3 regions of the Pantoea sp. BRR-3P genome follow, and region 1 is predicted to be linked to each of the others. Evidence: predicted binding sites of a transcription regulator. Region 1 holds the regulator's gene; each other region holds the start of a gene.

Region 1 (4,426 bases):
GCTTCGTTGATGCGCACCATCAGCTTCGCCGCAATGTCATTTACGGCTGGCGTCATCCAGGCTGGACGTTGGGGTTCGATAGGATCGATCGCATCACGCCATTCCGGCACGTTTTTGTTCAGATAGTTCATCAAGGGCAGCGGTTCGCCAAAGTTGACGTAGCCCTGACCAAGATTGCGCAGCTTACGTAAGCCGCGCACCATCTGCAGGAAACTCTCTTTCTCTTTGGCCGCGCCACGCAGTTCTTTCGCGTAAGTGCCCACTTCCATCACGTGCTCATAACCAATATAAATTGGCACGAAAGTGATGGGACGGCTGCCGCCGCGCAGCATGGCTTGCAGCGTCATTGATAGCGTGCCGGTTTTCGGATCCAACAATCTACCGGTACGCGAGCGCCCGCCTTCCACAAAATATTCCACCGAGTAACCACGGCTAAACAGCTCGCCGAGATATTCACGGAACACGGTGGAATAAAGTTTATTGCCCTTGAAGGTACGACGAATAAAGAACGCGCCAAGACGACGGAAAATCGGGCCCGCAGGCCAAAAGTTCAGGTTGATACCTGCAGCAATGTGCGGCGGCACCAGGCCTTGATGATATAGCACGTAGGAAAGCAACAAATAGTCCATATGGCTGCGGTGGCAGGGCACATAAACAATCTCATGTCCATCCTGCGCCAGCTGACGTACGCGCTCGCCACCGTGAACGTTGATGCCTTGATACAGCCGGCTCCACAGCCAGCCCATCACGCGGTCAGTCACTTTAATCGCTTCGTAGGAGAAGTTTGCCGCCACTTCTTCCATCATTTCGACGGCGTTCTGCTGGGCTTTCTCATGTGAGATCTTTTTGCTGCGCGCCTCATCTTCTACCGCTTTTTCAATCGCCTTGGATTGCAATAGCTTGTTGAAGAGATCCTGGCGTGCAGGCAGACGTGGACCCACCGCGGCCAGACGCTGGCGAGCAAAATGAATGCGCGCGACACGCGCCAGCTTCTGTGCAATCGACTTATCAGTGCCGTGTTCGGTCGCCATCTGACGTAACGAAACGGTTTGCGAGAAGCGGACAAAGCTATCGCGACCGTGCCACAAAATGGCGAAGAATTTCTGTACGCCATTCAGAACGCGCAGATGGGGTGTGGATTCACCTGATGTTTCACGTCCCGGCGCGCGGCCAAACATCACCGCGACCGGCAACATTTGTACATCGAGCTGCGGGTTGCTGCGGTGTAAATCCAGATAATCGTGGAACAGCTTTACCGATTCGGGATTGGCCACGAAATAGGGAATAACGCGTGGGCCATCGTGAATAAACACGTGGCGCGGCAGCAAGGTGCCATCGATCTCTAGCGGAGCCAGCGGATCGGGCAAATCGTGTTTCAGACATTGTGCACGAAGTGTGAGCAAGTCAGCCTTTGAATCATAAGGCAAAACATACATCACTGGACGTGTCGGATCGATTCCGTGTTCAGAGATAGGATCGGTCGGAATGACCTTACTTTTTACCAAAATAGAGAGTGGTAAATTCAATAATTTGTAATAGAGTTTACGCCAACCTGACATAGACAACTTAAAGCCTCTTGTTAGCAAAGCGCGGCAAGCATACCAGAAAGTGCAGCGAAGATCTGTGGCTCTGCCACCTCATACTGCCCACACATTGACGTCAAAATAGATCAAGGGTTCCATAAACATGGCAAATAACGTCACCGGTATTGTAAGAATAGTGAAAGCAGCCGGTTATTCCTGGCAGGGGCTGCGTGCCGCATGGCAGCACGAGGCGGCATTCCGCCAGGAAGCGATAGCCGCGCTGGTGGCGATTATCGTGGCCTGTTGGCTGGATGTAGACGCCATTTCCCGCGTGCTGATGATTGGCTCCGTGGTACTGATTGTCATTGTCGAAATCCTTAATAGTGCCATTGAATCCGTCGTTGACCGCATTGGCCAGGAGCAACATCCCTTATCAGGGCGCGCCAAAGATATGGGCTCGGCTGCGGTATTGCTGACTATCTTACTGGCTCTTTTTGTTTGGATCGTGCTGCTCTGGACGCATTTGAGATAGCCATTCCAGATTCATCAAACCGCTGATTTTTCCCTCTGTTACGGTTTTCATTTCGCCAATACCTGTATATACTCACAGCGACTGTATAAACAACCAGGGGGCGGGATGAAAGCGTTAACTGCACGGCAGCAACAGGTCTATGACCTGATTCGCGACCATATTAACCAGACGGGCATGCCGCCAACGCGTGCGGAAATTGCTGCGCAACTGGGATTTCGCTCGCCCAATGCTGCTGAAGAGCATCTGAAAGCGCTGGCGCGTAAAGGCGTAATTGAAATTGTTTCCGGCGCATCGCGCGGGATTCGCTTATTAATGGAAGAAGAGCCGAGCGAAGGCTTGCCATTAATTGGCCGTGTCGCTGCGGGCGAGCCGCTGCTGGCACAGGAGCATATTGAAGCGCACTATCAGGTGGATGCAAACCTGTTCAAACCCAGCGCGGATTTCCTGCTGCGTGTGAGCGGTATGTCGATGAAAGACATCGGTATTATGGATGGTGACTTGCTGGCGGTGCATAAAACGCAGGAAGTGCGTAACGGACAGGTGGTCGTAGCGCGCATTGATGACGAAGTCACGGTCAAACGCTGGAAAAAGCAGGGCGCGATTGTCCATCTTCTGCCGGAAAATAACGATTTCCAACCGATTGTGGTAGATACCCGCGAGCAATCACTGACCGTTGAAGGCCTGGCCGTTGGGATCGTGCGTAACGGCGAATGGCTCTGATTCGTTCCTGATTCCCTCCTACTGCGGCGGCGTATGCTGCGCTGGCCGCAGTCTGCTAGTTTCTTCTTTTTGACATTTTCTGCGGCACTGTCGGGCGCAATCACGCTGGTTACCGCAAATAACGGAATGGGCTGATGCAGCTGTTTTCCCCTTCAGATAAAGCGCTTTGGCGGCTGGCGCTGCCGATGATCCTCTCTAACATCACCGTTCCATTGTTGGGCGTGGTGGATACTGCCGTTATTGGTCATCTCGATAGCCCGATTTATCTTGGGGGCGTCGCCGTGGGTACCACGGCAACCAGTTTTCTCTTTATGCTCTTGCTGTTTCTGCGCATGAGTACCACTGGCCTTACCGCGCAGGCGTTTGGTGCCAATGACAAAACGGCGCTGGCACGCGCCCTGACCCAACCGCTGTTGATTGCTTTGGTTTTTGGTTTGCTATTTATGGTGCTGCGAACGCCGGTAAGCAGTTTGGCAGCCGCATTAATGGGCGGCAGCCCAGAAGTGCAGCAGCAGGCCAAAATTTTCATTGAGATTCGCTGGCTTAGCGCGCCCGCCACCTTGGCTAATCTGGTTATTCTTGGTTGGCTGTTAGGCGTGCAGTATGCGCGTGCGCCGATGGTATTGCTTATCGTCGGGAATCTGGTGAATATCCTGCTCGACCTTTTATTTGTCCTTCAGCTGCATTGGGGAGTGGCCGGTGCAGCGGCGGCAACGGCGCTGGCTGAATATGTCACGCTGGGAGTAGGTTTGTGGATGGTGGCGCGCGTACTCAAACTGCGCGGTATTCATTTCGCTCTACTAAAAAGCAGCTGGCGTGGCGATGCCGCGCGGTTGTTCCGTCTTAATCGCGACATCATGCTGCGCTCATTAATGCTTCAAATCTGCTTTGCATCCCTGACCATTCTGGGGGCGCGCATTGGTCCTGATGTGGTGGCGGTTAATGCCGTATTGCTGATGTTCCTCACTTTTACCGCCTACGCGCTAGATGGCTTTGCTTATGCGGTTGAAGCCTGCTCGGGTGAAGCGGTAGGCGCGAAAGATCGCAGTCGATTAATACTTATCTGGCACGCGGCCTGCCGTCAGGCCTGTTTTGTCGCCGCATTATTTGCCCTGATTTATGCGTTCACGGGGCCGCAGATTGTGGCCATGCTGACATCACTGGAAGCGTTGCGTGAAATGGCCGACAGATATCTCATCTGGCAGGTGATATTGCCGTTGATAGGCGTCTGGTGTTATCTGCTGGATGGCATGTTTATTGGTGCGACGCGTGGTCGTGAGATGCGTAATAGCATGATGATAGCCGCCATGGGTTATGGCCTGACGCTGCTAACATTGCCCTGGCTTGGTAACCACGGTTTATGGCTGGCGATAACGGTATTCCTGGCGCTACGAGGGGTGACGCTGTGGCTGATGTGGCGCGGTCATTGGCAGCGCCACAGCTGGTTTAATGCCTGAATAAGCGAAGCGTAACCTACAGATTAATCTGTAATTTCCTGCAAACTTCGAAGCGGCAACTATAATTAACTCATACGGCGCAGATGAATAGCGCATCGTGTGGGTATGTTCTTTGATATACAGAGAATGTATCCGTCTCACTCAGGATGAAGTGGAGGATTATTATGAATAAAGACGAAGCTGGTGGAAACTGG
Region 2 (4,426 bases), 1.1 Mb from region 1:
TTCTGATTGCGATAGAAGAAACCATCGCAGGTGGCGCAGGCTGAGACGCCTTTACCTTTGAAGGCCTCTTCAGACGGTAAGCCGAGATAGCGTGCTGATGCGCCTGTCGCAATGATCAACGCGTCCGCTGTGTATTCTCCGCTATCTCCCACCAGACGGAACGGGCGGTTCTGTAGATCAACGGTATGAATATGGTCAAAAATGATCTCGGTGTTGAACTTTTCGGCATGCTCTTGCATGCGTTCCATCAGCGCTGGCCCCGTCAGGTCGTTGGGATCGCCCGGCCAGTTTTCTACGTCGGTAGTGGTGGTGAGCTGGCCGCCTTTTTCCAGTCCGGTAATTAAAACCGGGTTCAGATTAGCGCGCGCTGCATAAACCGCAGCGGTATAACCGGCAGGACCGGAGCCCAGAATGAGCAGCTTACTGTGTTTGGCCGTACTCATACGTTCCTCAATATTTTTGACAACATAGTTTTTGATTGTAGGGAAATTAACGCTGCAAAAAAAGGTTTCAGCAATTTTGTTAACAATCACTGCAAATGGCGTAGACGATGAGCGGAGATTCTGCACGCGCGTTGCGCTAAAAGGGGGCAATGCTCGGCAATTAGTGGTGCAGCAGCATAAAAATTCTCATTTAAAAACAGCAACCCAGATCTCTATCTGGCATCTTGTACTGAATTTGGATGTTTTACTTTGACAATCGCCTGCGCTTTTGCGAAAACATTGGGAGAAGCAGAGAATATTTAGCGATTCGAAACAGAATTTCCTTTCTGTTTTGGGCTTTTTAGCCGAATAAACTCAGCCTGACATTGGTAATGACGCATGGTGTGGACAGACAACATGCGTCATACGGATGGATGCATCACTGCACAGGCTTAATGTCTTCACTTCAGTAAGGCCCTGAACAATGAGCGTTTTCAGGGTGTGGCAGGTAAAGGGAAGGAATTAAGAGAGACAATAATAATGGTAGACAATAAGAAACGCCCCGGAAAAGATTTAGATCGTATCGACAGAAATATTCTGAATGAGCTGCAGAAAGACGGTCGTATTTCCAATGTCGAGCTATCGAAACGGGTTGGATTATCGCCGACACCTTGTCTTGAGCGCGTGCGTCGCCTGGAGCGTCAGGGCTTCATTCTGGGTTACACCGCTCAGCTCAACCCACATTATCTGGACGCTTCACTGCTGGTATTCGTTGAGATTACTCTGAATCGTGGCGCGCCTGATGTGTTTGAACAATTTAACGCCGCAGTGCAAAAACTTGAGGAAACTCAAGAGTGTCACCTGGTTTCAGGTGACTTTGACTACCTGCTGAAAACGCGCGTACCTGATATGTCCGCCTATCGTAAGCTGCTGGGCGAAACCTTGCTACGCCTGCCGGGCGTAAACGACACCCGTACCTACGTGGTGATGGAAGAGGTCAAACAGAGCAATCGTCTGGTGATCAAAACCCGGTAGTGCAGGGCAGGTGCAAAGCTTGCAGGATTTCGGTACACTCCTGTGAATTCATACAGGACCAGCGTCGGGCATGCCCGACGTTGTTGCCTTCTTAATTTACAGGCACCTGGAGAGTTCTCTTGAGCCAGGAATATACAGAAGATAAAGATGTTTCGTTACAACCGCTGAGCAGTGGACGTCGTCTACTGGAAGCGTTGCTCATTCTTGTGGCCTTGTTCGCCATCTATTTGATGGTGTCGCTGGTTAGTTTTAACCCTTCAGATCCAAGCTGGTCACAAACCGCATGGCACGAGCCCATCCATAATCTGGGTGGCAGCGTCGGCGCATGGCTGGCAGATACGCTGTTATTCATTTTCGGCGTGATGGCCTACGCCATTCCTCCGGTCATTATTGGTCTTTGTTGGATCACTTTCCGTCAGCGTGACCGCCAGGATTACATCGACTACTTTGCCGTTGGTCTGCGCCTGATTGGTGTGCTGGCATTAGTCGTGACGACTTGCGGTCTTGCTGCGCTGAACGTCGATGACATCTGGTATTTTGCCTCAGGCGGCGTTATTGGCAGCCTGGTAAGCAATGCCATGGCACCTTGGTTTAGTTCAGCGGGCGGCACGCTGACGCTGCTGTGTGTATGGGCGGCAGGCATCACGCTGTATACCGGTTGGTCCTGGCTGACTATCGCTGAAAGAATCGGCGGTGTCGTGATGGGCGTTCTGACGTTTGCCAGTAATCGCTCACGACATGAAGAACCGTGGCAGGAAGAGGAGTATGACGACGAGGAGCAGTCTGATGATGTGCCGGTTTCATTGCCTGCAGCTCAGTTTGAAAGCGCAGACGATGATGTATTGTTGGCGAAACCCCGCAAAATTAGCGAACCCGTTACAGAAGCTTTAGGTGATGATCCGCTGCTGGCCAAAGCCAGTGCCGCAACTGCCGCTGCAATTGCTGTCACCACGCAAGCCGCACAACAAGCGCCAGCAGCCGCGCAGCCAGGGAACAGCGCGTCCGTAGAACCTGCGCCTGTACCACGTTCTGTTGAACCCGTGCCAGCGTCGACTTTTGCTCCCGAGCCCGTTACTGCGACACCGGAACCGGTCGTGCAATCCTCGACACCGCGTTATCGCTTCGAAGTGCCAAATGAACCGGTGCCTTCACCCTTTTCACCTGCAGAGGATGACGAAGGCCCAAGCATGGGAAACTGGCAGGATGCAGCCCCGTCTTCAGCGCCATTAAATACCGCCGCTGCCGCATCATTGGCCGCGGGGGCGATAAAAACGGCGTCATCAACTTCGGCCTACTCGCCAGCATTTGATATCGTGCCCGAGCGTGATTACAACCCGCAAGTGAAGCAGGGCATTGGCCCAGAATTGCCGCGTCCGAACAAAGTCAAATTACCAACGCGTCGTGAATTGGCGTCGTATGGTATTAAGCTGCCTTCACAACGTATGGCGGAAGAGCAGGCAAAAGAAGCTGAACAGCAGCAGCCTGAGGTGACGGCCAGCTATAGCGCGACGTCGCATGAGGATGATGTTGCGTTACAGGAAGCGCAATTGCGTGAGGCCTTCCAGTCTCAGCAGCAGAATCGTTATGGTGAAAGCTGGCAGAATGTGGCTGAGCCCGAAGATGAAGATGCGTTGCAGCAAGCGCAACTTGCTCGTCAGTTTGCCGATCAGCAGCAGCAACGCTATAACGAACCTGCGGAAAAGGAGACTCCAGTCTTTAATCTGGATACGTCTTCTGCCTTTGATTTCTCACCAATGAAAGATTTGGTTGATGATAGCCCAAGCGAGCCGCTGTTCACGCTTTCTGCAGCTCCAGAGGCTGAAGAGCCAGCGCATTGGCAGCAACCTGAGCCGTCACAACCTAAACCGATGCCTTCATTGAGTGAAGAAAGCAGCCCCTGGTCTTCGCCCGAGCAGGAAGCGTATTCTGCGCCGGCGGCCCCCGTAAAACCTGCCGCGCCGGTTCAGGACAGTTTGTTCCACCCGTTCCTGGTTCGCCATGAGCAGCCGCTGGAAAGACCGTCTACGCCGCTGCCAACATTGGATTTGCTCACGCCGCCGCCATCAGAGGAAGAACCCGTTGATATGTTTGCGCTCGAGCAAACGGCGCGTTTGGTTGAAGCGCGACTGGCCGATTATCGTGTGAAGGCCGAAGTCGTTGGTATTTCACCGGGCCCAGTTATTACCCGTTTCGAACTCGATTTGGCGCCGGGCGTTAAGGCTTCACGCATCTCAAATCTGTCGCGAGACCTGGCCCGCTCACTCTCTGCCGTCGCAGTACGCGTAGTGGAAGTGATCCCCGGTAAACCTTACGTTGGGCTTGAGTTACCTAATAAACATCGTCAAACCGTTTATCTGCGCGAAGTGCTGGATTGCCCTAAGTTCCGTGAAAATCCTTCTCCGCTTGCGGTGGTGTTGGGTAAAGACATCGCTGGCCAGCCGGTCGTGGCTGATTTGGCGAAAATGCCTCACTTACTGGTTGCTGGTACTACCGGTTCCGGTAAATCAGTGGGCGTTAACACCATGATCATCAGTATGTTGTATAAAGCTACCCCGGAAGAGGTGCGCTTTATCATGATCGACCCCAAAATGCTGGAGTTGTCAGTCTATGAAGGCATTCCGCATCTGCTGACCGAAGTCGTTACCGATATGAAAGATGCGGCGAATGCGCTGCGCTGGAGTGTAGGTGAGATGGAGCGTCGCTATAAGCTGATGTCAGCATTGGGCGTGCGTAACCTTGCGGGTTACAACGAAAAGATTGAGCAAGCTGCAGCGATGGGCCGACCAATCCCCGATCCATTCTGGAAGCCGGGCGATAGTATGGATACCACGCCACCGGTACTGGAAAAACTGCCGTACATTGTGGTGTTGGTCGATGAATTTGCCGATCTGATGATGGCCGTGGGTAAGAAAGTCGAGGAGTTGATTGCTCGTCTGGCACAGAAAGCGCGTGCGGCGGGTATTCACCTG
Region 3 (4,426 bases), 930 kb from region 1:
CCAGCACGCGCTCATTAATCTCGACACGCTTGCGGATTTCCGACAACAAATCGTCGACCTGGGTCGCGACCGGTCGCACTTCGAGGATCGGATCAAGCAGGCCGGTTGGACGCACCAGCTGATCGATCACTTCGCTGCCTGATTTTTCCAGCTCGTAATTGCCGGGCGTGGCCGACACATAAATGGTTTGCGGCGCGGACGCCTCAAACTCTTCAAACTTCATCGGGCGGTTATCCAGCGCCGACGGTAAGCGGAAGCCATACTCCACCAGCGTCTCTTTACGCGCGCGGTCACCGCGGTACATACCGCCAATTTGCGGGATCGTCACGTGCGATTCGTCAACCACCAGCAAACCGTCAGCCGGCAGATAATCAAATAAGGTTGGCGGCGGCTCGCCCGGTCCGCGACCGGACAGATAGCGTGAGTAGTTTTCAATACCGGAGCAGTAGCCCAGCTCGTTCATCATTTCGAGGTCGAACTGGGTACGCTGAGAAATACGCTGCTCTTCCAGCAGCTTATTGTTCTCCAGCAGCACCTTGCGGCGGTCCACCAGTTCAACTTTGATATCTTCCATCGCCTGCAGAATACGCTCGCGCGGCGTGACATAGTGCGTTTTAGGATAAACGGTAAAACGCGGGATCACCGAGTCAATCTGCCCGGTAAGCGGATCAAACAGCGACAGCCGCTCAACTTCTTCATCAAACAGCTCAATACGCAGCGCAATGTCGTCTGATTCGGCCGGGAACACATCGATCACTTCCCCACGCACGCGGAAGGTGCCGCGCTGGAAAGCCTGATCGTTACGGGTATATTGCAGCTCTGCCAGACGACGCAGAATGCTGCGCTGGTCGATAATCATGCCGCGCGTTAAGTGCAGCATCATTTTCAAATAGAGATCGGGATCGCCCAGACCGTAAATAGCGGAAACCGACGCCACTACGATCACATCACGACGCTCCAGCAGCGCTTTGGTCGCCGAGAGACGCATCTGTTCAATGTGCTCGTTCACCGAGGCATCTTTTTCGATAAAAGTGTCGGAGCTGGGAACATAGGCTTCAGGCTGATAGTAATCGTAGTAAGAGACGAAAAACTCCACCGCATTGTCCGGGAAGAACTCTTTCATCTCGCCGTACAGCTGCGCCGCCAATGTTTTGTTCGGTGCCAAAACCATCGTCGGGCGATTGAGATCCGCAATCACATTGGCAACGGTAAACGTTTTACCTGAACCGGTTACGCCCAACAGCGTTTGATGGGCGAGTCCATCCTCCAGCCCCTCTTCCAGGCGGCGAATGGCCTCAGGTTGGTCGCCTGAAGGCTTGAAAGCGGAGTTGAGTTTAAAGGCTTTGCTCATGTTTTAGCGGTTCCAGCAGATGAAGACGGCGGGCAGGCTGCTAATTCTACTCTGCTGTGGCGAATTTGCCAGAAAAAAATACTGGACATAATCACAGTACCGTTGCACGATAATCGTTCCTGCAGGGAAATTTCTTCCGTGCATTTTAAGCGGCATGAGGCAAATGCTTGTTGCGCAATGTTATCCCCAGAGCGAGGATGCTTTTAACATTTGTCAAGAGAGTGTCATTAAATTGCAGTCCGATGACAAGGCAGATAAATCGCATGCTTGATTTTAACTAACCTGCTGTTTTAATTGAATTACACCTAAAAGCCCAGATTCTCATCATAATGTATGAAGGCCGCGAATTTACTCGCTTGCGCCCGGTTTTCAGTCGCTAATGCACAAGGTTATCCACAGTAATGGTGGATAAGTGAATCCAGCCCAAAGCCCATCAGCTGTGTATAATTTTCTTGCAGGTCGTCTTCAGGGCAAAAAAAATTTTTTTCGTCTTTTTTTTCTCACCTGTCGGATAGCCTTAACTCCCTTTTTCTCCTCTCTGCTCCCCCATTGTGAAGGGGAAACGCGCCTTTTTAATACCACTTTTTCCTAAGTTATTGCCTTACGAACGATCATATGCACCAGAAACGTTAAGCCATCAGCACTGTCGAAGTGCAGCCGGTTTGTCACCGCATGGAATTGTTAAGCATTTCTCAACTTTTAAACCTTGATTTTGCCGTTTTTAGGCGCTGCTCGGTTTCTATTTCCAACCTGGCCTGGGAATTGCAGTGTTTAAAGCCAGGGAGTAACGCGTCCTCCTCGGCTTTTGCCGACGACAGCGGTGTCCATCAATCGTGCACGACTGTATGCCAGACGACACAGAGCGGGAGCATTCAGGCTAATAATCTGGAAGGAGTATGTCAGATGCTGAGTTTACGTTCGGTGAATCAGTTTTACGGTCAAAATCACATCCTGTGGGATGTGGATCTCGATCTGCCGCCGGGTACCTGTACCGGCGTGTTAGGCAGCCCAGGCATGGGTAAAACCACGTTGGTTAATTGCATTATGGGCCGCTTGCCGATCAACAGCGGCTCGATGACCTGGCAAGAAGATGGCTCGCCGCCGGAGGATTTACTGCTGCAACCGGCCGAGATGCGTGCCCGCACCGGGATTGGTTATGTCCCGCAGGGGCGGCACATTTTCTCGCAGATGAGCGTGGAAGATAACCTGCTGATTGCCCTAATGGCAGCGCAGGACGATCGCAGCCGTGCGATTCCGGAAATGGTCTTTGATCTGTTTCCGGCGCTCTATTCGATGCGCCACCAGCGCAGCGGCGAACTGCCGATGGAGCAACAGCAGCATTTGGCCCTGGCGCGCGCATTGGTGCTGCAACCCAAGCTGGTGATTCTCGATGAACCAACGGAAGGCATGTCGCCGTGGCTGGAAGAGGAGATGGGCAATCTTATCCGACGGCTTAACCGCGAATACGGTCTGACGATTCTGTTGCTGGAGCAGCACGTGTCATTCATCCGCCGCGTTGCCGACTATTTTCTGCTGCTGCATCGTGGACGCAACGTGGCGCACGGCAAAATGGCGCAGTTGGATGACATCACCGTCAATAAGTGGTTAACGGTGACGTAGATAGCCAGGTCGCCATGAATGGCGACCGTACAAAACGACATCTGGCATCGTAGGGTCGCCATTCATGGCGACCGTATAAAACGGCATCTGGCATCGTAGGGTCGCCATTCATGGCGACCTGGATTATTGCGGCAGTGTCAAATAGCGCCCACAATCGCCTTGCTGCGCCTCATCGCTGAGGTGCGGGATCTCACCGAGGAACGGCGCGTCAATGCGCTGACGCAGCGTGGCCATATATTCCTGATGGCGTTTGCCCGGCGGCTGGATATCATTGGCAATCCAGCCCGCCAGGCATAAACCTCGCGCTTTCACCGCTTCGGCGGTAAGCAGCGCATGGTTGATGCAGCCTAACTTTACGCCCACGACCAGAATTACGGGTAGCTGCTCGGCTTCAACCCAATCTGCATAGGTCTGCGTGTCCGATAGCGGCGTGAACCAGCCGCCCGCCCCCTCCACTAACACCCATTCCGCCTGCTGCTCAAGCACACGTAAGCCAGCAGAAAGTGCGGCAAATTCAATTGGCCTGCCCTCTTCTGCACTGATGATATGCGGTGAAGTCGGCTCGACAAACGCCAGCGGATTCACCTGCTCGTAGCGTAGCGGCACGCTGCTGTAGCGCTGCAATGCCAATGCATCACTGTTGCGGACGCCTTCTTGTGTGATCTCACAGCCGGACGCCACCGGTTTATAGCCGGCGGTGCGCAATCCTGCGGCGCTCGCCGCCTGCAAAAGTGCGCCGCTGGCCACGGTTTTGCCTACTTCGGTATCGGTTCCGGTAATAAACCAGCGTGTCATTTCGTTAAAACTCCATACATCAAATGGTAGCTCAGGCGGTAACCGGCCTCATCCTGCGGCCAGTGCTGCTCAAGTGTTGCTAACTGAGTACGTGTCAGCACGCTGCTGCCGCGTCCGTCGTGCAGATGCGTAGCACCAATGCCTTTCAGGGAACGCATGGCGCTAAGCGCACTGGGGAAATGCAGCGTAACGATCTGCTGCTCTGCCTGCATCGGTAGCGTTGCGGTGGTCGCGCGCAACTGCGCTGCGCTGAGAAAACGATTGGCGTGGCGGCGACCATCCAACTGCGCCCATGCGTGATGCACTTCGTGTAGCGAACCGTCGAGCAGCGTGGAGAACAGCACCGTGCCGCCTGGGCGCGTGACGCGCAAAAACTGCTGCAGCGCAGTGCACAAATCACTGCTCCACTGCACTGCCAGGTTGCTCCACACGCCGTCAACGCTGGCATCCGCTAGCGGCACATCATCAATATCACCCAGCAGATAATGCTGCGCCGATTGCTGTTCGCGCGCCGTTTGCAGCATATCGGGTGAGAGATCGAGCGCGGTCAGCGTACGCCCGCGATCGCGCCAGTAGCGGCTATACCAGCCGGTGCCGCAACCGGCATCCAGCAGATGCGGACCAAAACCGGCCGGTGCCCGCGCCAGCAGCGCATCACCG

The links. Region 1 encodes LexA, which represses DNA repair genes until DNA is damaged. Its sites were predicted from a motif close to TNCTGTATGTACATACAGNA; they were not measured.
Region 2: AAGR08_RS12070 (DNA translocase FtsK 4TM domain-containing protein) is a predicted target of LexA. The motif match lies at 1,496-1,515, and genes of this name have one in related genera.
Region 3: uvrB (excinuclease ABC subunit UvrB) is a predicted target of LexA. The motif match lies at 1,431-1,450, and genes of this name have one in related genera.

What each region holds. Positions count from the first base shown of each region.
Region 1 covers NZ_CP155066.1:3,691,534-3,695,959, reverse strand. The annotation lists gene plsB (glycerol-3-phosphate 1-O-acyltransferase PlsB) at 1-1,559, opposite strand, end outside; gene AAGR08_RS17120 (diacylglycerol kinase) at 1,687-2,055, shown strand; gene lexA (transcriptional repressor LexA) at 2,161-2,775, shown strand; gene dinF (MATE family efflux transporter DinF) at 2,910-4,232, shown strand; gene AAGR08_RS17105 (CsbD family protein) at 4,397-4,426, shown strand, end outside.
Region 2 covers NZ_CP155066.1:2,593,849-2,598,274, reverse strand. The annotation lists gene trxB (thioredoxin-disulfide reductase) at 1-443, opposite strand, end outside; gene lrp (leucine-responsive transcriptional regulator Lrp) at 963-1,457, shown strand; gene AAGR08_RS12070 (DNA translocase FtsK 4TM domain-containing protein) at 1,577-4,426, shown strand, end outside.
Region 3 covers NZ_CP155066.1:2,757,284-2,761,709, forward strand. The annotation lists gene uvrB (excinuclease ABC subunit UvrB) at 1-1,351, opposite strand, end outside; gene AAGR08_RS12815 (ATP-binding cassette domain-containing protein) at 2,255-2,971, shown strand; gene bioD (dethiobiotin synthase) at 3,095-3,766, opposite strand; gene bioC (malonyl-ACP O-methyltransferase BioC) at 3,763-4,426, opposite strand, start outside.